3 regions of the Azotobacter chroococcum genome follow, and region 3 is predicted to be linked to each of the others. Evidence: riboswitches for the same ligand, from Rfam matches in the RefSeq annotation. Region 3 holds a riboswitch; each other region holds the start of a gene.
The links. A riboswitch is a leader RNA that binds a small molecule or an ion and turns the genes downstream of it on or off. The one in region 3 is predicted to bind cyclic di-GMP.

Region 1 (7,970 bases), 800 kb from region 3:
CGGCGACGGCGGTGCCCATTCGACTTCTGCGCGGTCGCCTCGGGCGGAACATTCGACTGCAATCCAGGTGGAGGGGACGGGCCAGCGGCGATCTCCGCACGCATAATGGCGCATCGCCATTTAATGGCCGGCATGGTGGACAGTCGCCGGGGAAAACACAAGGCCGCCGCGCCTGTGCCCGGCCGTTATAATCGCCCTCCCCTGTGGCCGCTGCGGCCACCTTCCCCCGCCCAAGCAGGAAGTCATATGGACAGCATCAACGCCCGCATCGCCGAGGAACTCGGCGTCCGCCCGCAACAGGTCGCCGCCGCCGTGGCGCTGCTCGACGAGGGCGCCACCGTGCCCTTCATCGCCCGCTACCGCAAAGAAGTGACCGGCAGCCTCGACGACACCCAGCTGCGTACCCTGGAGGAGCGTCTGCGCTACCTGCGCGAGCTGCAGGAGCGGCGCACGGCGATCCTTTCCAGCATCGAGGAACAGGGCAAGCTGACCCCGGAACTGGCGCGCGAGATCAACCTGGCCGACACCAAGACGCGCCTGGAAGACCTGTACCTGCCGTACAAGCAGAAGCGCCGCACCAAGGGCCAGATCGCCCTGGAGGCCGGCCTCGGCGAACTGGCCGACGCGCTGTTCGGCAACCCCGGGCTGGCCCCCGAGGCCGAGGCGGCACGCTTCGTCGATGCCGAGAAGGGCTTCGCCGATGTGAAAGCGGTGCTGGAAGGCGCCAAGTACATCCTCATGGAGCGCTTCGCCGAGGACGCCACCCTGCTCGAACGGCTGCGCGGCTTCCTCAAGACCGAGGCCACCCTGAGCGCCCGCCTGGTCGCCGGCAAGGAGCAGGAGGGCGCCAAGTTCAGCGACTACTTCGAGCACGACGAGCCGCTCAAGGGTGCGCCCTCGCACCGCGCCCTGGCGATCTTTCGCGGGCGCCAGGAGGGCGTGCTGAGCGCCGCCCTCAGGGTCGGCGAGGAGCTGCCGGGCAGCATGCACCCCTGCGAAGGGATGATCGGCGAGCGCTTCGGCATCAGCAACCAGGGCCGCGCCGCCGACAAGTGGCTGGCCGAGGTGGTGCGCTGGACCTGGAAGGTCAAGCTCTACACCCACCTGGAAACCGACCTCTTCGGCGAGCTGCGCGAGGCCGCCGAAACCGAGGCCATCAACGTGTTCGCCCGCAACCTGCACGACCTGCTGCTCGCCGCCCCGGCCGGCCCGCGGGTGACCCTGGCCCTCGACCCGGGCCTGCGTACCGGCTGCAAGGTCGCCGTGGTGGATGCCACCGGCAAGCTCTTGGACACCGCCACCGTCTACCCGCACGCGCCGAAGAACGACTGGGACGGCACCCTGGCGACCCTCGCCAGACTCTGCGCCAGGCATGCGGTGGAGCTGATCGCCATCGGCAACGGTACCGCCAGCCGCGAGAGCGACAAGCTGGCCGGCGAGCTGATCAAAAAGCACCCGGACCTGAAGCTCACCAAGATCATGGTCAGCGAGGCCGGCGCCTCCGTTTATTCGGCTTCCGAGCTGGCGGCCCGCGAATTCCCCGAGCTCGACGTGTCGCTGCGCGGCGCGGTGTCGATCGCTCGCCGCCTGCAGGACCCGCTGGCCGAGCTGGTGAAGATCGAGCCCAAGGCCATCGGCGTCGGCCAGTACCAGCACGACGTCTCCCAGCTCAAGCTGGCGCGCTCGCTGGACGCGGTGGTCGAGGACTGCGTGAACGCCGTCGGCGTCGACGTCAACACCGCCTCGGCCGCGCTGCTGGCGCGCATCTCCGGCCTCAACGCGACCCTGGCGGGCAACATCGTCGCCTACCGCGACGCCAACGGCGCCTTCAGGAGCCGCGCCGAGCTGAAGAAGGTGCCGCGCCTGGGCGACAAGACCTTCGAGCTGGCCGCCGGCTTCCTGCGGGTGATGAACGGCGACAACCCGCTGGACGCCTCGGGCGTGCACCCGGAGGCCTACCCGGTGGTCAAGCGCATCGCCGCCGACACCGGCCGCGATATCCGTTCGCTGATCGGCGACTCGGGCTTCCTGAAACGCCTCGATCCTGCCAGATTCACCGACGAGACCTTCGGCCTGCCGACCGTCACCGACATCCTCAAGGAGCTGGACAAGCCCGGCCGCGACCCGCGCCCCGAGTTCAAGACCGCCGAGTTCCAGGAGGGCGTCGAGAGCCTCAAGGACCTGGTGCCGGGGATGATCCTCGAAGGCGTGGTGACCAACGTGACCAACTTCGGCGCCTTCGTCGACATCGGCGTGCACCAGGACGGTCTGGTGCACATCAGCGCGCTGTCGGAGAAGTTCGTCAAGGACCCCTACGAAGTGGTCAAGGCCGGCGACATCGTCAGGGTCAAGGTGATGGAGGTGGATATCCCGCGCAACCGTGTCGGCCTGTCCATGCGCATGGGCGACACCCCCGGCGAGAAGGTCGAGGGCCCGCGCGGCGGCGGCAAGCCGCGCGGCAATGCCCCGCGCAGCGAGCGCCATTCCGGCCAGGACAAGCCGGCAGCGGCGAACAACGCCATGGCCGCGCTGTTCGCCAATGCCAAGCAACTGAGGAAGTGAACGCGTGAGCATGCAAGAGGAAGAGGTCGGCCGGAGCAGCGCCTTCGGGCGCCTGCTCGGCCTGGAGATCCTGTCCGCCGGCGGCGGCGAGGCGACGGTGCGCCTGGCCATGCACGACGGCCTGCGCAACCTGCACGGCAAGCTGCACGGCGGCGCGCTGTTCTCGCTGATCGACAGCGCCATGGGCCAGGCCAGCCACAGCCTCAACGACGGCACGCCGGACAGCGTCACCCTGGAGTGCAAGGTCAACTACATCCGCCCGGTCAGCGAGGGCGAGCTGACCTGCCGCGCCTGGGTCGAGCACAGCGGCAAGCGCACCCAGGTGATCGAGGCCGAGGTGCACCAGCACGGCAAGCTGGTGGCCAAGGCGCTGGCCACCTTCGCCCGCCTGTAGGCGTTCCGTTGCCCCGCTTTGGGCAGGGTGGGAAACGGCCGCCGGCCTTTCCCACCACAAGCGGCGCCATGCTCCTGTCCTGCCGCCGCCATTTCCCCTCCGGCCCCGGGCCGACGATACTTGTATAGCCGTCCGTCCGTCCCCATATTGGGCCGACCGTGCCTGAAGGAATCCGAACTTGAGCGAGCTACTTTCCCGCCGCCTGGCCCTGCTGGGCGAGCCCGCCAACCAGTCCCTGCTCAGGCACTGCCTGCACGGCATCGAGCGGGAATGCCTGCGCGTCGATGGCAATGGCGAGCTGGCGCAGACCCCTCACCCAGAGACACTGGGCTCGGCGCTGACCCACCCGCAGATCACCACCGACTACTCCGAGGCGCTGCTGGAGTTCATCACCCCCGTCGAGACCGACCCGGCGGCGACCCTCGCCGACCTGGAGCGCATCCAGCGCTTCGCCTGCGCCACGCTCGACGGCGAATACCTGTGGAGCCCGTCGATGCCCTGCCCGCTGCCGGCGGAAGAGGACATCCCCATCGCCCGCTACGGCCGCTCCCACATCGGCCGGCTCAAGCACGTCTACCGCAAGGGACTGGCGCTGCGCTACGGCAAGACCATGCAGTGCATCGCCGGCATCCACTACAACTTCTCCCTGCCGGAAGCGCTCTGGCCGCTGCTCCAGCAGGCCGAGGGCGACACCCGCAGCGTCCGCGACTTCCAGTCCGAACGCTACATCGCGCTGATCCGCAACTTCCGCCGCTACAGCTGGCTCTTGATGTACCTGTTCGGCGCCTCGCCGGCGCTCGACAGGAGTTTCCTGCGCGATCGACCGCACCATCTGCAGGAGCTCGACGCCGACACCCTCTACCTGCCCTGGGCGACCAGCCTGCGGATGAGCGACCTGGGCTACCAGAACAACGCCCAGGCCGGCCTGACCCCCTGCTACAACGACCTGGCCAGCTACACCGACAGCCTGCGCCGGGCAGTTTCCACGCCCTATGCGCCGTACGCCGCGATCGGCACTCAGCGCGACGGCGAATGGCTGCAACTGAACACCAACGTGCTGCAGATCGAGAACGAGTACTACTCGAGCATCCGCCCCAAGCGCATCACCGGCAGCGGCGAGCGGCCGATCCAGGCGCTGGTCGCCCGCGGCGTGCAGTACGTCGAGGTGCGCTGCCTAGACATCGACCCCTTCCTGCCGCTGGGCATCGACCTCGACGAGGCGCGCTTCCTCGACGCCTTCCTGCTGTTCTGCGCCCTCGAGGACAGCCCCTGCCTCGCCCCGGACGAATGCGCCAGCTGCACCGGCAACTTCCTCAAGGTGGTCAAGGAAGGCCGCCGCCCCGGCCTGCACCTGCAGCGCCGGGGCAAGCCGGTACTCTTCGCCGACTGGGCCGGCGAGTTGCTCGAACGCCTGCAGCCCTGCGCCGAGCTGCTCGACCGGGCCTACGGCGGCGACGGCTACGCGAGCGCCCTGCACGCCCAGCAGGCCAAGGTCGCCAACCCCGAGCTCACCCCCTCGGCCAGAGTCCTCGCGACCCTGCGCGAACGCGGCGAAAGCTTCCGCGCCTTCGCCCTGCGCCAGAGCCTGGCCCACGCCGAAAGCTTTCGCGCCCGCCCGCTGGGCGAGGAGGAGCGCCAGGCCTTCGAAGCCGAGGCCCGCGCCTCGCTGGCCGAGCAGGCCGAACTGGAACGCCGCGACAGCGGCAGCTTCGACGACTTCGTCGCGGCGTATCAGACGAGCATCCAGACCGCCGGAGCCTGAGCGCTACCACCAAGGCCGGCAAGCCGGCCGTCTTGTCGGCAGGCGCCCCCTGGCGAATCCACCTGCCGCTTAACGGGGCATTCATTGCGGCGCAAGCTTTTGCGTCCGCCCGCTGGACGAGGAGGCGCGCCAGGCCTTCGAGGCAGAGGCCTACGCCTCCCTGACGGACCAGGAATGCCGGGCAGCGCTAAACCAGATGCTTGCTTCGCCGCCTATCGGTCGGCCTGGACACTGCCACCAAGGCCCTTTCAGCCAGTCCGTGCAGTTAAGGGCGGGTTACAGCCAAACGAGCTCTTCCCGTTACCCAAGGACTCCTCCAATCCGGCAGGGTTGCTCCTTATTTGCTCCTTTTCACCGCAAGTAGCTAACGAAGATTGCAATGTTTCGGTCAGTCAACCGTTCATCGAAGTCAACATATACGAATGTATAACAGCATGTTATCGTTAGCCTGCTTGCAAAGATAGCGCTGTCTTTTGGAGCGCCACAGCTTCGCTCCCTGGGTCAACTCACTCCACGGTGAGCGGAAGCTGAACTGAAAAAGGCAAAACCATCGAAAGATGGCGACGCAAAGTCTCCGGTCTAAAGGAAATTTTCCGATGATAGCGGGACCGCCAGTTTTGTATGTCGACACGGTTTCCGTGCTCGCTTCTGAACTATTGCTCTTTCACTCGCCCCTGCTGGTGCCCCGTGCCTGCAGTGCGGCCGCGTCGCGTGCGGATCAGGCCGCCCGGGTGCATGCAGCAATGCCTGGCAAGACTGCGCATGTCCTCTTCCGATGGGTCACTCAACCGAGAAGGGTCAGGGGTATCGACATGAGCACACCCGACGCCACCCTGGCCAGCAGGAAGTTGCCCCTGGCAGCGCCCCTGTCGTGACTTCTCATCACACAAGGTAAAGCGACTCCCCATGAGAGCATCACCAAGCCAATTTTTTGCAATTTCCCTGCTCAGCATCGCGATTTCAGGCCTGTTGTCAGGCGCAGCGGTTGCGGCACAGACCCCCACGGCGCTCGAGCAGGTACCCGACGGCAAGGGCGGCGTGAAATGGCAGGAAGTGCAGCACGACGCGTCGGCCGAGGAAGAGCAGAAAGGCCAGGGCCGGAAAAAGTTTCTCGGTATCCAGGCGATCACCACCGAGCCGGATGGCAGCGTGAAGGTCGAGATGGGCAAGCCCGAAGTCCGGCAGCCCGCGTCGGGTGACGTCTTCGTCTCCAACGAGAAACTCGACGAGCACGTCATCTTCCAGGCGTTCGCGCTCTATCAGCCGAACGACAATGCGACCTACAAGGCCCTGGCCGAGAATGCCCCGCAGTTGGCGCAGTGGGGCATCACCGATGTCTGGTCGCCGCCGCCCTACCGCGCCGCCTCCGACTCCAAGTACGGCGAAGGCTACGCGATTGCCGACCGCTACGACCTCGGCGCCTACGACAAGGGCCCGACCAAGTACGGTACCGCCGACGAGCTGAAGGCGGCCATCGGCGCCCTGCACAACAACGACATCCGCATCCAGGTCGACGTGGTTCCGAACCAGATCATCGGCCTGAACGAGCGCCACGTGCTGCCGGTGACCGGGATCGACATGTACGGCAACCCGATGAACCCCTTCCTCGACCACTATCTCTACTCGACCTACAGCAAGGGTTCGGCGCCGGGGCAGGCTGAGCACGGCGTGATCAAGGAATGGGACTACTTCCACTTCCACGGCACCACGACGCAGTACCAAGGCCTGTTCCGGGTGCTCAGCGATGCCAACAGCAAGCTCTACCGCTATCTTGGCCCGAACCATCCCGAAAACTACCTCCCGGCTTTCCTGGCCGAGAGCGACGCGGCCAAGTACGGCAAGATCAACACCATCGACGGCTATCTGCTGGCCGATACCTGGTTCGCGGTCGAGAACGCGGAGAGCGAAAACGCCGTGTATGCGCCGCTCTTCCTGTACTACGAAGAGCCGCGCAGTGGCGTCGTCGAGCAGACCTTCATGGACTTCGCGCGCGAGAACGGCTACACGGGCAGCGACGAAGATATCCGCGCCACTATGCTGGCCGAGCTGCGCATGACCCCCAACCCCATCGGCCCGCTGATGGACGAGTACCTGGCCGCCCAGCCCGGCTACTCGAAGAAATCGGAAGACGACGCCAGGGTCACCGCGCTGCGCTACGATGGCCCCGAGAACGACGCATCGCACATCGGTACCAACGTGCTCGACTTCGAGTTCCTGGTGGGCAACGACCTCGACACCATCCGCGAAGACGTGCAGCAGGAGCAGCTGAACTGGCAGAAATATCTGCTCGACTTCGGTTTCGACGGTTTCCGTATCGATGCTGCCTCCCACATCAACACCGATATCCTGCGCGACGAGGTGACTCAGCGGCTCAACTACTTCGCCGGCGAGGACGTCAACGAGCACCTGAGCTATATCGAGTCCTATGTGGCCCAGCAGGTCGATTTCGAGCAGTCCAACAACTACGGTCAGATGGCCATGGACGCCGGCCCCTTCTCGGGCCTGATGTTCTCCTTCGGCCGCGACTGGGCGCCGCTGCGCTACGCCTTCGAGGCATCACTGATCGACCGGGTCAACGGCGGTCCGGCACTGCCCAACTGGTCGTTCGTGAACAACCACGACCAGGAGCACAACATCCTGGTGAACGTCCCGCTGACCGAGGAAGAGGCCGGGGGCTACGAGCCGAACAGCCAGCCCTACGAACTGCGTCAGCTAGAGAAGTACGACGCCGACCGCAACAGCGTCGAGAAGCAGTGGGCGCCCCACAACGTCCCGGCCATGTACGCCATCCTGCTGACCACCAAGGACACCGTGCCGACCGTCTTCTACGGCGACATGTTCATGTCCTCGAAGCCGTACATGTCGACCCCGACACCGTACCGCGACGACATCGTGAACATCCTCAAGCTGCGCAAGCAGTTCGCCAAGGGCGAGCAGGTGATCCGCTACGAGAACAGCAACACCGGCAGCAACGGCGAGGACCTGGTCAGCAACATCCGTCTCGGCAACGACCGCAAGACAGGTGTGGCCGTGGTCGCCGGCAACAACCCGGCGCTGGATACGACGATCACCGTCGACATGGGTGCGCAGCACCGCAACCAGTGGTTCGTCGACGCCATGGGCTACCAGCCGGAGCGGCTCAAGACCGACAAGGACGGCCGCCTCACCGTTCAGGTCAAGGGCACCCAGAACGTGGACGTGAAGGGCTACCTGGCCGCCTGGGTTCCGGATCTCCAGGCCCAGGAGTGAGCC
Region 2 (7,970 bases), 680 kb from region 3:
GCCCCAAACGTTCTTACCCGCGCGCACTGTAAGCCATTGCCTACAACGGCTTGAGAACCTTGCGGATTTATTCGGGACGGCTGCCGCACTACAGTCGCTTCCGCGCTGACGGATCGACACAGGCTGGCCAGGATGGCGGCCAGGGACTTTGCCAGCGTGCGGTTCAGCAGGGTCGGAGCATAGGGAGAACCAGGCATCACGGAAACAGGGACGTCCTCACTACTCGCCGTTTCTTATCCGATGAAGTCACCAAGCCCTCGGGCGCCTGCCAAGTCTGCACGACCATCGCGTGCGGATGGAGCCGAGCCGCCGACAGAAGGAACTCAGGTCGAAAGGTTCAGCAACCTCTCGGCCTGCCATTTTCACGAAAATCGACAAACTAGAATAAAAATGATGAAAGCCAGTGCCATCCCCCACTCCTCCTCCCGCCGCTTCCAGGTTCGCGATATTTCCGCCCAGTATGGCTGGCCAACCTTCGACCTCGTTTTCCACGACGCAGAGAGCAGCGTCGTGCGCTGTTCGGAAGCCATATGGGACTCGGAAGCCCAGGCTCTGGTCGAGGCAGAACGGCTCGAAGCCTCTCACGCCTGTCCCGTGCACTGGGAAGCGTCCTGACGGCCCGCCCGAGCCGCTCGATCGGCCGACTCCGGCGCCCGAAGTCCCCGACACCGCATTGCCACCCAGCGCCCGTCGACCTGCCCGCCGGCACAGAGCGCGATTCCGCGCCTGAACGGCTGCGGGCGGGTGGCTCAGGCCGTCGCGGTCTATTGGACCATGGTCCACGAGAAACAGCCTGCACGCCTCCCGCACACACGGCGGCCGGCCTTGTCATATCCGCAACCGGCTGCTGGCATGAAGAGTGCCGTATCCGCCACGGCGGTTCTTCAATCAGGGACAACGAGGAAAACAAGATGCAGAGGAAAGATCTGCCGGGCTGGCTGCTGGCCGCCGGCCTGGGACTGGCCGCCCCCTTCGGCATGGCGGCGCAGGACGACGTGACCCCGGAGCAGGTGGTCTCCGCCCTGGAGGACACCTTCGGCGTGACGCCGGGCGAGCGGCGCAACCACATCAAGGGAACCTGTGCGACCGGCGAGTTCGTCGGCCTGCCCGCCGCGGCCAGCTGGTCGCGCTCGGCGCTGTTTTCCGGACAGCCCGTGCCGGTCGTCGCGCGCCTCTCGCTGCCAGGCGGCAACCCCAAGGTCCCCGACACGGCCAGGTCGCCACGCGGCATGGCCCTGGAGTTCCGCCTGCCCGGCGGCGCCCTGCAGCACATGACCATGCTCAACACCCCGGTCTTCGGCGCGGCGCATCCGAAAACCTTTCTCGACCAGATCGTCGCCCTGAAGCCCGACCCGGCCACTGGCAAACCCGACCCGGCCAAACTCGAAGCCTTCAAGGCCAGCCACCCGGACAGCCGGGCGCAGGCGCAATTTCTCGCCGAACACAACCCGCCGCCGAGCTTCGCCAACAGCAGCTACTTCGGCATCCACACCTTCAAGTTCGTCGACGACACCGGCAAGGCCACCCTGGTGCGCTGGCGCTTCGTGCCCGAGGACGGCGAGAAGCAGCTCTCCGACGAGGAGCTGAAGAGCCTGCCGGCCAACTTCCTCGAGCAGCGGCTGATCGAGCGCACCGCCCGGGGGCCGCTGCGCTGGGACATGCTGGTGAGCATTGGCCAGTCCGGCGACCCGGAGAACGACCCGACCCAGGCCTGGCCGGAGCACCGCGAGCAGGTGAAGGTCGGCACCCTGACCCTGAGCGCGGCGATGCCGCAGAAGGGCGCCGCCTGCGAGAAGATCAACTTCGACCCGCTGGTGATGGCCGAGGGCATCGCCCCGACCGACGATCCGATCCTGCGCTTCCGCTCGCCCGCCTACGCGGTATCCTTCGCCAAGCGGCTGAGCGGGCAGTGACAGCAGGCGAAATACTGGCCAGCCGGGGCAGGCGAAGCGGCAGGTCCGCTGGTCGGAAAGACCTTCCCGCCCCGGATGACAAAACGAAAATACCCACCTGAATCCAGCCATTTATCTTCTGATCGCTGGCAAATATCGATATTTGCCGGCATCGAAGATCGAGTGGGTTTCTGCTATCGCATCGCCAGACCTTGGCTAGACTCAGCTGCAGAGTGCCAGCCCGTGATTGCACACTGACATGCATGTACATGGCTGCCTGCATGGCCTGGACACTGACGCGGCGGACTGTGGCAGCAGTCCGCCGCACCTAGAAACCATCACCTCGAGACGTTGCGGAGTTTTCGCGGAAGCTGTCGCACGTATTAGTCAAAGCCACACCCGCAGTGATGCGGGGCCGGAAAGCCCAGGGTCTTGCCCAAGACAGCCAGGCTGCCTCAACCGTGCGACGAGCACGTCGGTCGGTCCGTATCGATAGGACTGGAACTGCCACTTCAGTGGACGAAGTTCCCCAAACCCTCTATCGAGCAGGAGCTTGACCATGGGCACCATCTTCGAAACTGGCGAAGACGAGATCATCTACGTCAACGACGTCACCATCGACGAAAGCGAGGGGCTGCAGACCAGCGGCGTCGCCACGGCCACCGAGGACAACAACGACGACGACATACTGCTGAGCTCCATCGCCACGCTGCTCGGCACCCTGGACACCTTGGGTGCCCCCGCCGCCGGCGAAGCCATCGAGGCGGCGCAGAACCAGGTGCTGACCTTCGAGGCCGATGTGGACCCGAGCCTCAAGTTCACCCTGAAGAATGGCGAAACCGTGGTTACCGAGGTGCTGAGCGCCTTGAGCACGACCGCTGGCGGCGACCCCATCACCCTGGTCTGGATCAACGCCACCACCATCTTCGGCTATGCCGACCGGGGGGGAGCGAATGAGCGGGTCGCCTTCGCGCTGGTCCTGGAGAAGATAGAACCGACCGTCGGCGATCCCGGCGGCGCGCGAGTCACCATCGTTCAATACGAAGCGATCGAGCATCCCGATAACGGCTCCTTCGACGAGGCCGTCGACCTCACCGGTCTGGTGTTCGTCGATGCCGTCCAGGACGTCGCTTTCGACGACTTCTCCACCGCTGCAGCCGGACAGAACGACTGGAACCTGGTGACCGATCCCGAGACGGGAATCCAGCTCCTGTTCACTGGCTTTGAGCGGGGCATAGACACCGTCAATACCAGCGACTTCGGCATCGGCAGCAACGCGCAGTCGATCGGCGATACCGACGGGATAATCGTCGACTTCGTCAAAGGGCAGACCACGCCGACCCAGACCAGCGCCGACGATCTGGCCAACATCGATTTCAAAGAGCGCGTGGAAGGCCCGAGCGCTGGCTTCACCCTGGTCCAGGTGGGGGGCGGTCCGACCAACCGTGTGGATGCCATGGTCGTTGCCTATGACTCGGATGAAGTGGGCAAGAATCCGCCCCCGCCCGACGGTGATGGGGCCGCGACGGACGACTACACCGACGGCAACATCGATGGCACGCCAAAGACCATCATCAGCATCAAGGTCTGGTTGGTCTCCGACGACCCCAACGTCGCCGAGGTTTTGGTGCGCACTTGGCTACGCGACGGGGAGGTGACCTCAGGTGACGACAGCGGCGTCAGCTTCGCCATCGACGGGGATGGCGTGAAGATCACCGGCCTGCTGGACAACTACCGCGTCGAGTTCGCAGTCGACGGCATGCTCGATCGCTTCAGCGTGCAGAACGTCAGCGGCAGCGGCGGCAACAAGACCTTCGACCTCGGCGACATCCGCCTCGGCGGCCAGGTAGGCGACCAGGCCGAGGTCGGCAGCCATATCAACTTCGAGGACGACGGGCCGAGTCAGACCGTGACGGCCGGCACCACGACGGTGTCCGTCGAACTCGACGAGACCACCGGCGACAGCGACCGCTACGCCAGCGGCGAAACCGCCGACACTTACGTCAACGACGACAACGGCCACCTGGCCCAGGTCACCACCACCGTGGCCGGCGGCCTGGTCAGCCTGTTCAGCGCCGCCGGCGACTACGGCTCGGACGGCGCCGGCACCCTCACCCCGCTGCTGAGCTTCGTCGGCGTGCCGCCCGAAGGCCTCGCCACCAGCCTGAGCGCCACCCACGGCGGCGCCATCACCCTGTTCGCCGACAGCGCCACCCAGCTGAGCGGCAAGGACACCGATGGCCACACGGTGTTCACCATCGCCATCGTCGACGTCGGCGGCGGCGTGCTGCAGTTGCAGACCACCCTGATCGAGGCGCTGGACAACGGCAACGACACCCTGTTCGACGAGGCCGTGGCGCTGCTGCTACCCGCAGGCGCGCTGGAGCTGCAGTACCAGGTCACCCGCAGCGATGCCGAGGGCGACACCGTCGTCGCCTCCGACACCATCCTGCTCGCCGACGACGAAAACTCGGTCTTCGGCTTCGACGACGACGGGCCGACCCAGACGGTGAGCGCCGTCGCCAATGCCGCCGCACAGCTGGAAGTCGAACTCGACGAGACCACCGGCGCCAGCGACCGCTATGCCGCTGGCGAAACCGCCGACACCTACGTCAACGACGACAATGGCCACCTGGCCCAAGTCACCACCACCGTGGCCGGCGGCCTGGTCAGCCTGTTCAGCGCCGCCGGCGACTACGGCTCGGACGGCGCCGGCACCCTCACCCCGCTGCTGAGCTTCGTCGGCGTGCCGCCCGAAGGCCTCGCCACCAGCCTGAGCGCCACCCACGGCGGCGCCATCACCCTGTTCGCCGACAGCGCCACCCAGCTGAGCGGCAAGGACACCGATGGCCACACGGTGTTCACCATCGCCATCGTCGACGTCGGCGGCGGCGTGCTGCAGTTGCAGACCACCCTGATCGAGGCGCTGGACAACGGCAACGACACCCTGTTCGACGAGGCCGTGGCGCTGCTGCTACCCGCAGGCGCGCTGGAGCTGCAGTACCAGGTCACCCGCAGCGATGCCGAGGGCGACACCGTCGTCGCTTCCGACACCATCCTGCTCGCCGACGACGCGACCTCGGTGTTCAGCTTCGACGACGACGGGCCGCTCCCCCTCTCACCGGTGGCAGGCAGCATCGTCAACGCCGCGGGCGAGTCCGAAGCCTTCGCCCTGGATGACGACTCGCCGGAGAGCTTTGCCGCCAACTTCGGCTCGGATGACAAGGGCAGCCTGGTGTTCACCGGCATGAACAACCAGATACTGGCAAACGGAGCAGCGCTCAAAGACACGGCCGGCAACGCTCTCACCTCCAACAACGTGGCGATCACCCTCAGCGGCTTCGGCACCCACATGCTCACCGCCTCCGCAGGTGCGACGACGGTGTTCACCATGACCATGGACAGCACCAGCGGCGAGTACAGCATCGCGATGTTCGCCAGGATCGACGACGGTTCGTTCGACTTCGACAACTTCGCCACTGCACGGGCAGGCAAGTTCAGCTGGCTGGGAGTGGCCGGCGACGAGTTCGCCGACAAGGACCTGCTGGTCACCGGCGGTGTCCCGAATGTGACCACGGTGAACAACGACTCGGACGACCTGGCGGCCAACAACCAGTGGATCAACGCGGCCACCACCGATACGCCGGCGGAATTCCTGCGTCTGGACTTCGTCGATCTGGGGATTTCGGCCAACCAGGGCGGCAGCGATATCAGCACCATCCCGACCGCAACGCACTATGACGCCAACAATGTTGGCTTCACCATCATGCAGACCCAGTCCGGCCGACCGGTGGATGTGCGGATCACGGCGATCGATACCGAGGAGGGTCGCGGGATCGGCGGCAACGACATCGCGGCGGACCTGACGACCGGCACCCCCGACGAGATCATAGCCGTCACGGTGATCACCAACTCCCAGGACCCGGAGAACAACACCAAGACCTATCTGAAGCACGACGGGATAGATGACAGCGGCTTCGTCATCTGGGGAGAGAACGACGTGATCGTGCTCAACCTGGAGGGCGCCAACGCCAACCAGGCCCATCTGCGCGACCAGGTCTTCGTCAGCACCGAAGACGGCTTCAACCGCCTGGAGATCGGCAACGCCGAGGCCGTGGGCAGCAAGGACGCTTTCGCCATCGGCGACGTCGAGGTTGGCGCGGTCGGCCAGGAAATCGATCTCGCCTTCAACGGGCAGATCATCGACGGCGACGGCGATGCTGCCAGCATCGGCCTGGTCGGCGTAACCCTGGAGCCTGCCCCCGTGGTCTGACGCTCATGCCCCCGGACGCTCGCCGCCCGGAAACGACGCTGGCCGGCGGTGGCGCGTTCCACCGCCGGCCTCTTTTTGTCTGCTCTTTCGCCCGCCCACGTCGCCCTGTACTGTGCGTCGATCGGCGCTCCCGCGGGTCCATCAGGCGGCTTGCGGCTCATTCGAGGCAGTGTCATGGAGCAGTTGAAGCGAAAAATCCGCGAGCACGGCAGCGTGCTCTCCGAGCAGGTCCTGAAGGTGGATGCCTTCCTCAACCATCAGGTCGATCCGCCGCTGATGCAGGCGATCGGCCGGGAGTTCGCCCGGCGCTTTCGCGACCAGGGCATCGACAAGGTGCTCACCCTCGAAGCCTCGGGCATCGCGCCGGCGCTGATGACCGCGCTGGAACTGGGCGTGCCGCTGGTGTTCGCCCGCAAGCACCGCTCGCTGACCCTGACCGACAACCTGCTGACCGCCCGGGTCTATTCCTTCACCAAGCAGGTGGAGAGCACGGTGGCCGTATCCGCCAGCCATCTGGCGGCCGGCGAGCGGGTGCTGATCGTCGACGACTTCCTGGCCAACGGCCAGGCCGCGCTGGGGCTGGCCGCCATCGTCCGCCAGGCCGGGGCGAACCTGGTCGGGATCGGCATCGTCATCGAGAAGTCCTTCCAGTCCGGCCGCCGGGCGCTGGAGGAGCAGGGCTACCGGGTCGAATCCCTGGCGCGAATCGCCTCGCTGGCGGGCGGCCAGGTCAGCTTTCTGGAGTGAGCAGAAACGACGAAGCCGCCCGCAGGCGGCTTCGTCCTCGGCCAGGTCGCGATCAGAGACCGGACATCTTGCCGATGGCGTCCTTCAGCTCGTCGTCCGAGCAGTCGGCGCAGGTGCCTTTCGGCGGCATGGCGTTGAGGCCGGCGATCGCCGACTTGAGCAGGCCGTCGAGACCGCCCTTGGCATCGGCGCGGGCCGTCCAGGCGGCGCCGTCGCCGACCTTCGGCGCGTTCAGCAGGCCGGTGCCGTGGCAGGCGTTGCAGTACTTGGCGACGATGTCGTCGCCGCTACGCGCACCACCGCCGGCGGCGCCGGCAGCCGCGGTAGCGACGCCCTTGCATTCCTGGCCGGCCACGCAGACCTCGCCGACCGGCTTGAGACGCTCGGCGATTTCCGCGTCGGTCGCGGCCTGGACACTCGCCGCCCACAGGGACAGCACGGCGACCGGGGCCGCCAACATCTTGATCAGATTCACCCTTACCCCCCTCATCGTGGCTGGTTACGTGCGCCCGCGGCCACGGGTTTTCGCGAGCGGGCGGCAGTATAACCTTATGAAAGGCAGGCCGAAACAAGTCGACACAAGGCGGGCCTGCGGCCCGGCGACCCAGTGCGCCGCTCAGCAATGCGCCGGCGTGGCGGCGCTGAGCAGTCGCGCCGGCGCCGCGAAGGGATTGCAGAAGCGGTGCGGCTGGCCGGCAACCAGGTAGTAGCCATCGCCGCTCTCGAGGATGTAGCGCTGCTCGCCGACCTGCAGTTCCAGGCGCCCTTCGACGAGGATGCCAGCCTCCTCGCCGTCGCGGACCAGCAGCGTCTCGCCGCTGTCGGCGCCCGGCGGATAGGTCACCGAGAGGAAGGCCAGCGCCCGGTCGGGATGGTCCTTGCCGATCAGGCGCATGCTCAGCGGTCCGCGCGACAGCTCGACCTGCTCGGCGGCGCGGTAGACCACCGGGGCGCAGGTTTCCGCCTCGAGGTCGTGGGAGAAGAACTCCATCAGCGACATGGGAATGCCGCCGAGAACCTTCTTCAGGGAGCTGATCGAGGGGCTGACACTGTTCTTC
Region 3 (7,970 bases):
CTCGACCAGGCCGTTGATCGCGGTGCGCCGGCCGGAGGCGTTCCACTGGGTGCCGCCGGTCGGGGTGATGCCGAACTGGCCTTCGTAGCTCTCGATGCCGCCGACGTCGCCCTTGTCGCAGAGCCATTTGCCGTCGGCGTCCTTCTTGATGTTGCCGTCCTGGTCGCGGCAGGTATAGGCGATCTGCTGGAAGACCAGGACGCGTTCGCGGAAGGCCTCGCCGTTGGGCGCGGTCAGCAGGGTGTCGAGATCGCCGGGGATCAGGCTGCCGTCGTCGCGCGCCTGCGGCAGGCGGTCGCCGCGGATGATCAGCGGGCCGGCCATGCCCGAGGCGACCTGCAGCGCGGTCGCGCCGTGCAGGTGCGGGTGGTACCAGAAGGTGCCGGCCGGGTGGTCGGCCGGCACGTTGTACTCGTACTGGAAATCGACGCCCGGGTCGATCTTCAGCAGCACGTTGTCGGAGTTGCCGGACGGGCTCACCCACAGGCCGTGGGTGTGCATGTTGGTGCTGTTGAAGCAGTGCGGGCCGTTGTGCTCGTCGCGCGGCTTGCAGCTCGGGTCGTCCTTGGGCAGCTGGTTGCGCAGGGTCAGGCGGAAGGTCTCGCCCGGCCAGAGTTCCACCTTGGGCCCGACGTAGGGGATCAGCGGGTCGCTGGCCTCGCCCTGGAAGGCGCGCAGGCGCACCGCGTCGTCGCTGTCGGTGTCGGGGTTGTAGATCTTGCCGTCGACGTAGCGGATGGCCAGGTCGTAGAAGACTTCATTGCCGACGCTGGAGGCCTGCGGACGGGCCTTGAGCGGCGTGGCGGTCATCAGGCTCGGGCCGCTCTTGCCGGGTGCGGCGGGCGCGCCGCGCAGCAGGGCGGCCGGCGGTTCGCGGACGATGCGCGCGGCGGGTACTTCCGCCGCGGCCTGCTGGACGGGGGCGAGCTGGACGGCGACCCCGAGGGCAAAGGTGGAGGAGAGGGCGAACAGGCGGCCCCGGTGGAGGCTGGTCATGGGCTTCGTGGGTCCTTGAATTTCTTCTTCGTCGTCGTGCCGCCGCGGCGCGTGCCGTGGGCGGCTTCCTGCATCGACGATGCCGGTGCTGGGGGCTTACATCCGGAACGCCCGTCCCAGAGCGGTTTCGCGAGGCGGCCGGATTGTAGGGGAAGCCCTGTGTGATGCCCATTGTGAATGTGTGGGATTGTCAGGGGCCGCGTTCAGCGGCACGGTGATTGTGGGCGAATGGCGAACAGCGGGGCGGAAACGGGGCCTTCCGGCCCCGTCGCGGTTCAGTGCTGGTGTCCCGAGTCCTCGTCTTCTCCGCTGCCCGTCTGGGAGATGCGCACGTTCTGCATCATGCCCTGGTCCTCGTGGTCGAGGATGTGGCAGTGCAGCACGAAGTCGCCGGTGTAGCGCCGGTAGCGCGAGCGGATGGTGATCAGGTGGTCGTCCTGGACGAACAGGGTGTCGCGCCAGGTGCCCCGCATGTTGGCGTACTGGCTGGGGATGCCGTCGTCGCCGGGCGTCGGCGCGCCGCTCACCTCGTTGCCCTCGGGGTCCTTCACCGAGAGGATCTGGAAGGGATTCACATGGATGTGGAAGGGGTGGCCGAAGGAGAAGGAGGTCAGCTTCCACTCCTCGACGGCGCCCAGGGTGAGCTGGCGCTGCACCGCTTCCTGGTTGTAGGGCGCGCTCTCGAAGGGTTCGGGCTCGCCGCTGCTGAAGTCGATCTTGCCGACCTCGAAGCTGGGCGCCTGGCCGGGCGCCAGGACGATCTGGAAGCCGAGGGTGCGGTTGCCGGTTATCTCGGTGTCGGCGACCGGCTCGTGGGGGGTGAAGGCGCCCAGCTTGAGGCCGTCGGCCAGGTCGGCGAGCACCTGGTTGCGCACCTTGCCCTGCGGCATGCGCGCCCTGGCCGCGGTTTCCAGCGCCTGGCGCAGGAGTGTCGCGGGGTTCTGGCCGGCGGCCGAGCCTTTCACCTCGACGTAGCCGAGCAGTTCGCGCGGGTAGCTTTCGTGGTTGACGCTCTGCTCGGGGCGCAGGGTTTCGTCGACGATGCAGTAGGTGCCGGCTTCGGGGAAGACCATCAGCAGGTCCTCGCGATAGCCGGGCTGGAGCACCGTCGAATCGCGCTGGGAGACCGCGCTGCGGGTCAGGCCGTCGCCGGCGACGGCGAACTGCGCCAGGGGCGCGCCGGTGCAGGCCTTCTCGATGAAGCGCTGGCGCGCCAGCCGGCTCTTGCCGGGCGCGGCGGAGGCCTGGGCCGGGTCGAGCTTGCGGAAGCTCAGGCGGATGGAGTCGCGCACCCCGGCGTGGATCAGCCGCCAGCGCTCGACACTGCCGGCCTTGGCGTCGACCACGTAGGGCTCGACCAGGCCGTTGATCGCGGTGCGCCGGCCGGAGGTGCTCCACAGGGTGGCGAGGGTGCCGTCGCCGCGCGGGACGATGCCGAACTGGTCGTAACGCTCGATCCCCCCGACGTCGCCCGCGGCGCAGAGCCACTTGCCGTCGGCTTCCCGCTTGATGGCGCCGTCCTGGTCGCGGCAGGCGTAGGCGATCTGCTGGAAGAGCAGGGTGCGCTCGCGGAAGGGCCGGCCATTCGGCGCGACCAGCAGGGTGTCGAGGTCGCCGGGGACCAGGCTGCCGTCGTCCTTGGCCTGCGGCAGGCGGTCGCCGCGGATGATCAGCGGGCCGGCCATGCCCGAGGAGACCTGCAGCGCGGTGGTGCCGTGCAGGTGCGAGTGGTACCAGAAGGTGCCGGCCGGGTGGTCGGCCGGCACGTTGAATTCGTACTGGAAGGTGGTCTGCGGGGGGATCTTCAGGTGCACGTTGTCGGAGTTGCCGGACGGGCTCACCCACAGGCCGTGGGTGTGGATGTTGGTGTTGTTGAAGCAGTGCGGCACGTTGTGGTCATGCTCCCCATGGGGACAACTCGAGTCGTCGGTCGGCAGCTCGTTGTGCAGGGTCAGGCGGAAGGTCTCGCCCGGCCAGAGTTCCACCTTGGGGGCGACATAGGGGGTGGGGGCCTGCGGATCGGCCGCTTCGCCCGCGTAGGCGCGCAGGCGCACGGCGTCGTTCTGCCCGGTTTCGGGATTGTAGATCTTGCCGTCGACGTAGCGGACCTTCAGGTCGTAGAAGACCTCCGGCTGGGAGCCGGAGGTCCGCTGGCGCTCGGCGGAAAGGCGCTGCCCCGGCGTTCCCGGCTCCGGGGGGGCGCCGCGCAGCACGGCGGCCGGCGGTTCGCGGACGATGCGCGACTCCGCTATCGGGGCGGCGGAGGCGGTCTGGCTGGCAAGGCCGAGGGCGAGGGTCGAGGACAGGGCGAGCAGGCGCCCCGGACTGGTGCAGGTCATGTGCGAGAGTCCCTGATGTTGTTCTGTCGTCTGCCGCGGTCGCACATCCGGTCCGCGGGCAGGCCCGCCGGCCGGCCGGCGCCCTGCGGCGGCTTCCTGCCTCGGTTGAGTCGCTGATTGCAAGGGTGCTGCACGGAATGCCCGCTACTGCCCGGAGTGCTCGTCCCGGCGCGGCTTGGCGAGGCTGTTCGAAGTCTAGTGGAGCGCTCGAAAAGTTCCCTGAAGCCCGACGAAAAGCAGGGGCTCGGCTGCGTGGGTGGCGCCGGGCCTGAACGAAAATGCCCGCATCCTGCGATGCGGGCATGTTCCCTGTCGCCGCTGTGGTCCTGCCGCGCAGGAGCGCGGAGTCAGACGGGCGTGGCGAACTGGATGTCGCTGTCGGGGTTGAAGCCGGTGACCCCGACCAGGGTCAGCGACCAGCTGTCGTCGCCGGTGATGGTCAGCACGGTGTCGTCGCTGGCACCGTCGTCGTCGGCATCGGTCTGGGCGATGCCGAACAGCTCGTCGAACTGCGCGGCGGTGAGGCCGGAGAAGTCGAGGATGTCCTCGCCCTGCACGAAGTCGGTGATGGTGTCGTGGCCGTCCGTGCTGGTGGCGGTCAGACCGCTGCCGAAGCTGAACAGGTCGGAGTAGTAGCGGGTCTGGAGCGTTCTACCGGTGGTGAAGGTGAAGTCCTCGCCCTCGGAGAGCTGGCCGGCCAGGACGTCCACGCCGTCGACCCAGACCGAGGGCACGCCGGTAGTGGTCTGGTTGAGTTCGATGGTGTAGTCCTGCCCGCCGGCCAGGTCGTACTTGGTCACCAGGTAGTCCAGCCACTGGTTGTAATTCTTGGCGAAGTCGCCCTGGCCGGTGCCGTCGAGCAGCTGGCCGTCCTCGCCGACGTAACCCCCCATGCCGTTGGCGATCAGCCAGTCGGTGAAGCGCTCGCTGACGGCCTCGTCCTCGACGACCTCGAAGCTGTAGTGGAAGCCGTCCGCGCCCGCGCCGCCGGTCAGGGTGTCGTCGCCCTCGTGGCCGGTGAGACGGTCGTCGCCGTCGCCGCCAGCGAGACTGTCGTCGCCCTCCTGGCCGTGCAGGATGTCGTCGCCGGCGTCGCCGTAGAGGCTGTCGTCGCCCTGCTGGCCGTTGAGCACGTCGTTGCCGTCGCCGCCATAGAGGGTGTCGTCGCCTGCCTGGCCGTTGAGGTTGTCGTTGCCGCCTTCGCCGTAGAGGGTGTCGTCGCCGGCACCGCCGTTCAGCGTGTCCTTGCTGTCGGTGCCTTCGAGCGTTTCGCTGTTATCGCTTCCGTTGATTGCTGCCATTTTTCCTCCCCCACCCAGGCCCGCGGAGGAAGCAAGTGCGCCTCGAATGCACGGGCCAGGGTTTTCCGTTTCTGGATGAAGTTGAACGTCTGGCGGCCCGGCCATCTCGGTGAGATCCGTGGCTTTCCGTGCTCGCATCGCTACGAGGTTGGCTTTGGCAGGCAAAACGATAGCACTTAGGTGTCAATTTGCCATCTTGGAGCGTGACCTTGCCCAACGAAAAACGGGGCCGCGCGGGCCCCGTTTTTCGTACTGCGGCTGCGGCTTACTGGCCGGGGATGTCCCGGCTCAGGTGCACCGGTTCTGCGCGCGGACGGCGCATGCGGATGTTCAGCGCTTCCACCGCCAGCGAGAAGGCCATGGCGAAGTAGACGTAGCCCTTGGGCACGTGCACCTCGAAGCTCTCGGCGATCAGCACGGTGCCGACCACGATGAGGAACGACAGGGCCAGCAGCTTGAGGCTCGGGTGCTTGTCGATGAACTCGCTGATGGTGCCGGAGGCGGCCATCATCACCAGCACGGCGACGATGATCGCGGCGACCATCACCGGCACGTGGGAAACCATGCCGACTGCGGTGATCACCGAGTCCAGGGAGAACACGATGTCGATGATGGCGATCTGGACGATGGTGCCGATGAACTGGCCGCCGCCCTTGGGCGTCTCGTTGGTCTCGTCCTCGCCTTCCAGGCCGTGGTAGATCTCGGTGCTGCTCTTCCACAGCAGAAACAGGCCGCCGAAGAACAGGATCAGGTCGCGTCCGGAAATGCCCTGGCCGAAGACGTGGAAGAGGTCGACGGTCAGGCCCATGACCCAGGAGATCGACAGCAGCAGGAGAATCCGGGTGACCATCGCCAGCGCCAGGCCGAACAGCCGGGTGCGGGCCTGCATCTCCTTCGGCATGCGGCCGACGAGGATGGAGATCATGATGATGTTGTCGATGCCGAGCACGATCTCCAGCGCGGTCAGGGTGAAGAAGGCAACCCAGATCTCCGGGTTGGTCAGCCAGTCCATAAAGGGTCCTCAAATTGTCGGTTGAACGGCCGGCAGCGGGTGGCCGCCGGCCGTGGGAGTCTGTACGCGACAGTGTGAAATTTTCGTCAGTGCGTCGTTCAGTTGCCGGCCAGCGGGAAGACGCCGATGGCCAGCGCGGCGAGCATTATCGCCACACAGATCAGCGTGGCCAGCTTCAGGGCGAAGCGCTGCAGGTCGCCGAACTCGATCTTCGCCAGGCCCACCAGCAGGTAGGTGGAGGGCACCAGCGGGCTGAGCAGGTGCACCGGCTGGCCGACGATCGAGGCGCGGGCCATCTCCACCGGGCTGATGCCGTAGTGGCTGGCGGCCTCGGTGAGCACCGGCAGCACGCCGTAGTAGAAGGCGTCGTTGGACATGAAGAAGGTGAACGGCATGCTGACCAGCGCGGTCACCACGGCCAGATAGGGGCCCATCGCGTCGGGGATCAGCGCCAGCAGGCTCTTCGACATGGCGTCGACCATCCCGGTGCCGGAGAGGATGCCGGTGAAGATGCCGGCGGCGAAGATCAGCCCGACCACCGCCAGCACGTTGCCGGCATGCGCGGCGACGCGTTCCTTCTGCGCCTTGAGGCAGGGGTAGTTGATGATCATGGCGAGGCTGAAGGCGATCATGAACAGCACCGGCAGCGGCAGCACGCCGGCGATCAGGGTGCCCATCAGGCCCAGGGTCAGCATGGCGTTGATCAGCAACAGCTTCGGCCGGCGCGCTTCGGGGTACTGGGAGACGCTGACGTCGGAATGGTCTTCAGTGCCGTCGGCCAGGTGCAGCACGCCGAGGCGCGCGCGCTCGCGCTTGCCGTAGAGGTAGGCCATGCCCAGCAGGGCGGCCACGCCGATCGCCATGGCCGGGATCATCGGCACGAAGACGTCCGACGGGTCGACGTGCAGGGCGCTGGCGGCGCGGGCGGTGGGGCCGCCCCAGGGGGTCATGTTCATGATCCCGCCGGCGAGGATGATCAGGCCGGCCATGATCCGCGGGTTCATGCCGATGCGGCTGTACAGCGGCAGCATGGCGGCGACGCAGATCATGTAGGTGGTGGCGCCGTCGCCGTCCATGGAGACGATCAGCGCCAGCGCGGCGGTGCCGACGGACACCCGCAACGGGTCGCCCTTGACCATGCGCAGGATGAAGCGCACCGGCGGGTCGAACAGCCCCGAGTCGATCATCAGGGCGAAGTAGAGGATGGCGAACATCAGCATCACCCCGGTCGGGGCGAGCTTGGTGATGCCCTGCAGCATCATCGGGCCGATGTCGCCGGCGAAGCCGCCGAACAGGGCGAACAGTACGGGGATGACGATGAGGGCGATCAGCGCCGAGAGGCGCTGGGTCATGATCAGGACCATGAAGGTCAGGACCATGGCGAAGCCGAGGAAGGTCAGCATGGCGAGTACTCCGGACGTGGGGACGTGCTGCGTGGCCTGGCGGTCAGCGCAGGGAGGTCGACGGGCTGTGGGAGGGCAGGGCGGGGGCGGACGAACGGGAAACGGGGTGCATGGCAATCTCCACTCATTGTTTTTGTCGGGCGACCGGTCGGGCGCCGGCTCTGGAGATGGATGCTACGCAGCCAAACTTTCAGCGAGCTTTCGCTGGAGAAATGCGCTGATCGTGGAGTGAAAAAGCGTATCTTGCGGGGTGATCTGTCGGGAGTGTGAGTTCGGCGCCGAGTTCGCCTTCGCGCATTCCGCTACTTTCCGCTGCCGCCCATGAACATGAAGAAGCCCCGCACGGGGCGGGGCTTCTTCATTCAGCGGGAGTGTCGCTTAGACCTGCAGGACCGGGAGTTCGGCCTTGGCCGCCGCTTCCTTGTACTCGGCGATCTGGTCGAAGGACAGGTAGCGATAGATATCGGCAGCCATGGTGTCGATGTTCTTCGCGTATTCCATGTACTCCTCAACGGTCGGCAGCTTGCCAAGGATCGAGGCGACCGACGCCAGTTCGGCGGAAGCCAGGAACACGTTGGTCGCATCGCCCAGACGGTTCGGGAAGTTACGGGTCGAGGTGGAAACCACGGTCGAACCGGTCTGTACGCGGGCCTGGTTACCCATGCACAGCGAGCAGCCCGGCATTTCCATGCGCGCACCGGCCTTGCCGTAGATGCCGTAGTAGCCTTCCTCGGTCAACTGGTGGGCGTCCATCTTGGTCGGCGGAGCCAGCCACAGACGGGTCGGGATGCCGCCCTTGACCTTGTCGAGCAGCTTGCCGGCAGCGCGGAAGTGACCGATGTTGGTCATGCACGAGCCGATGAACACTTCGTCGATCTTCTGACCGGCAACGGTGGACAGCAGGCGGGCGTCGTCCGGG

Region 1: another riboswitch for cyclic di-GMP. It lies ahead of ACG10_RS19000 (glycoside hydrolase family 70 protein); the one in region 3 lies ahead of ACG10_RS01370 (calcium-binding protein).
Region 2: another riboswitch for cyclic di-GMP. It lies ahead of ACG10_RS19580 (hypothetical protein); the one in region 3 lies ahead of ACG10_RS01370 (calcium-binding protein).

What each region holds. Positions count from the first base shown of each region.
Region 1 is NZ_CP011835.1:4,055,645-4,063,614, forward strand. Features, by position in the region: gene lapG (cysteine protease LapG) at 1-19, opposite strand, end outside; gene ACG10_RS18985 (Tex family protein) at 247-2,562, shown strand; gene ACG10_RS18990 (PaaI family thioesterase) at 2,567-2,956, shown strand; gene gshA (glutamate--cysteine ligase) at 3,135-4,718, shown strand; cyclic di-GMP riboswitch class I at 5,249-5,334, shown strand; gene ACG10_RS19000 (glycoside hydrolase family 70 protein) at 5,757-7,967, shown strand.
Region 2 is NZ_CP011835.1:4,175,556-4,183,525, forward strand. Features, by position in the region: gene ACG10_RS19570 (hypothetical protein) at 394-615, shown strand; gene ACG10_RS19575 (catalase family peroxidase) at 912-1,913, shown strand; cyclic di-GMP riboswitch class I at 2,275-2,350, shown strand; gene ACG10_RS19580 (hypothetical protein) at 2,452-6,165, shown strand; gene ACG10_RS19585 (xanthine phosphoribosyltransferase) at 6,340-6,912, shown strand; gene ACG10_RS19590 (c-type cytochrome) at 6,965-7,387, opposite strand; gene ACG10_RS19595 (cupin domain-containing protein) at 7,529-7,970, opposite strand, start outside.
Region 3 is NZ_CP011835.1:279,886-287,855, forward strand. Features, by position in the region: gene ACG10_RS01360 (multicopper oxidase family protein) at 1-996, opposite strand, end outside; gene ACG10_RS01365 (multicopper oxidase family protein) at 1,272-3,335, opposite strand; gene ACG10_RS01370 (calcium-binding protein) at 3,683-4,636, opposite strand; cyclic di-GMP riboswitch class I at 4,725-4,799, opposite strand; gene ACG10_RS01375 (TerC family protein) at 4,902-5,648, opposite strand; gene ACG10_RS01380 (CitMHS family transporter) at 5,747-7,051, opposite strand; gene acnB (bifunctional aconitate hydratase 2/2-methylisocitrate dehydratase) at 7,430-7,970, opposite strand, start outside.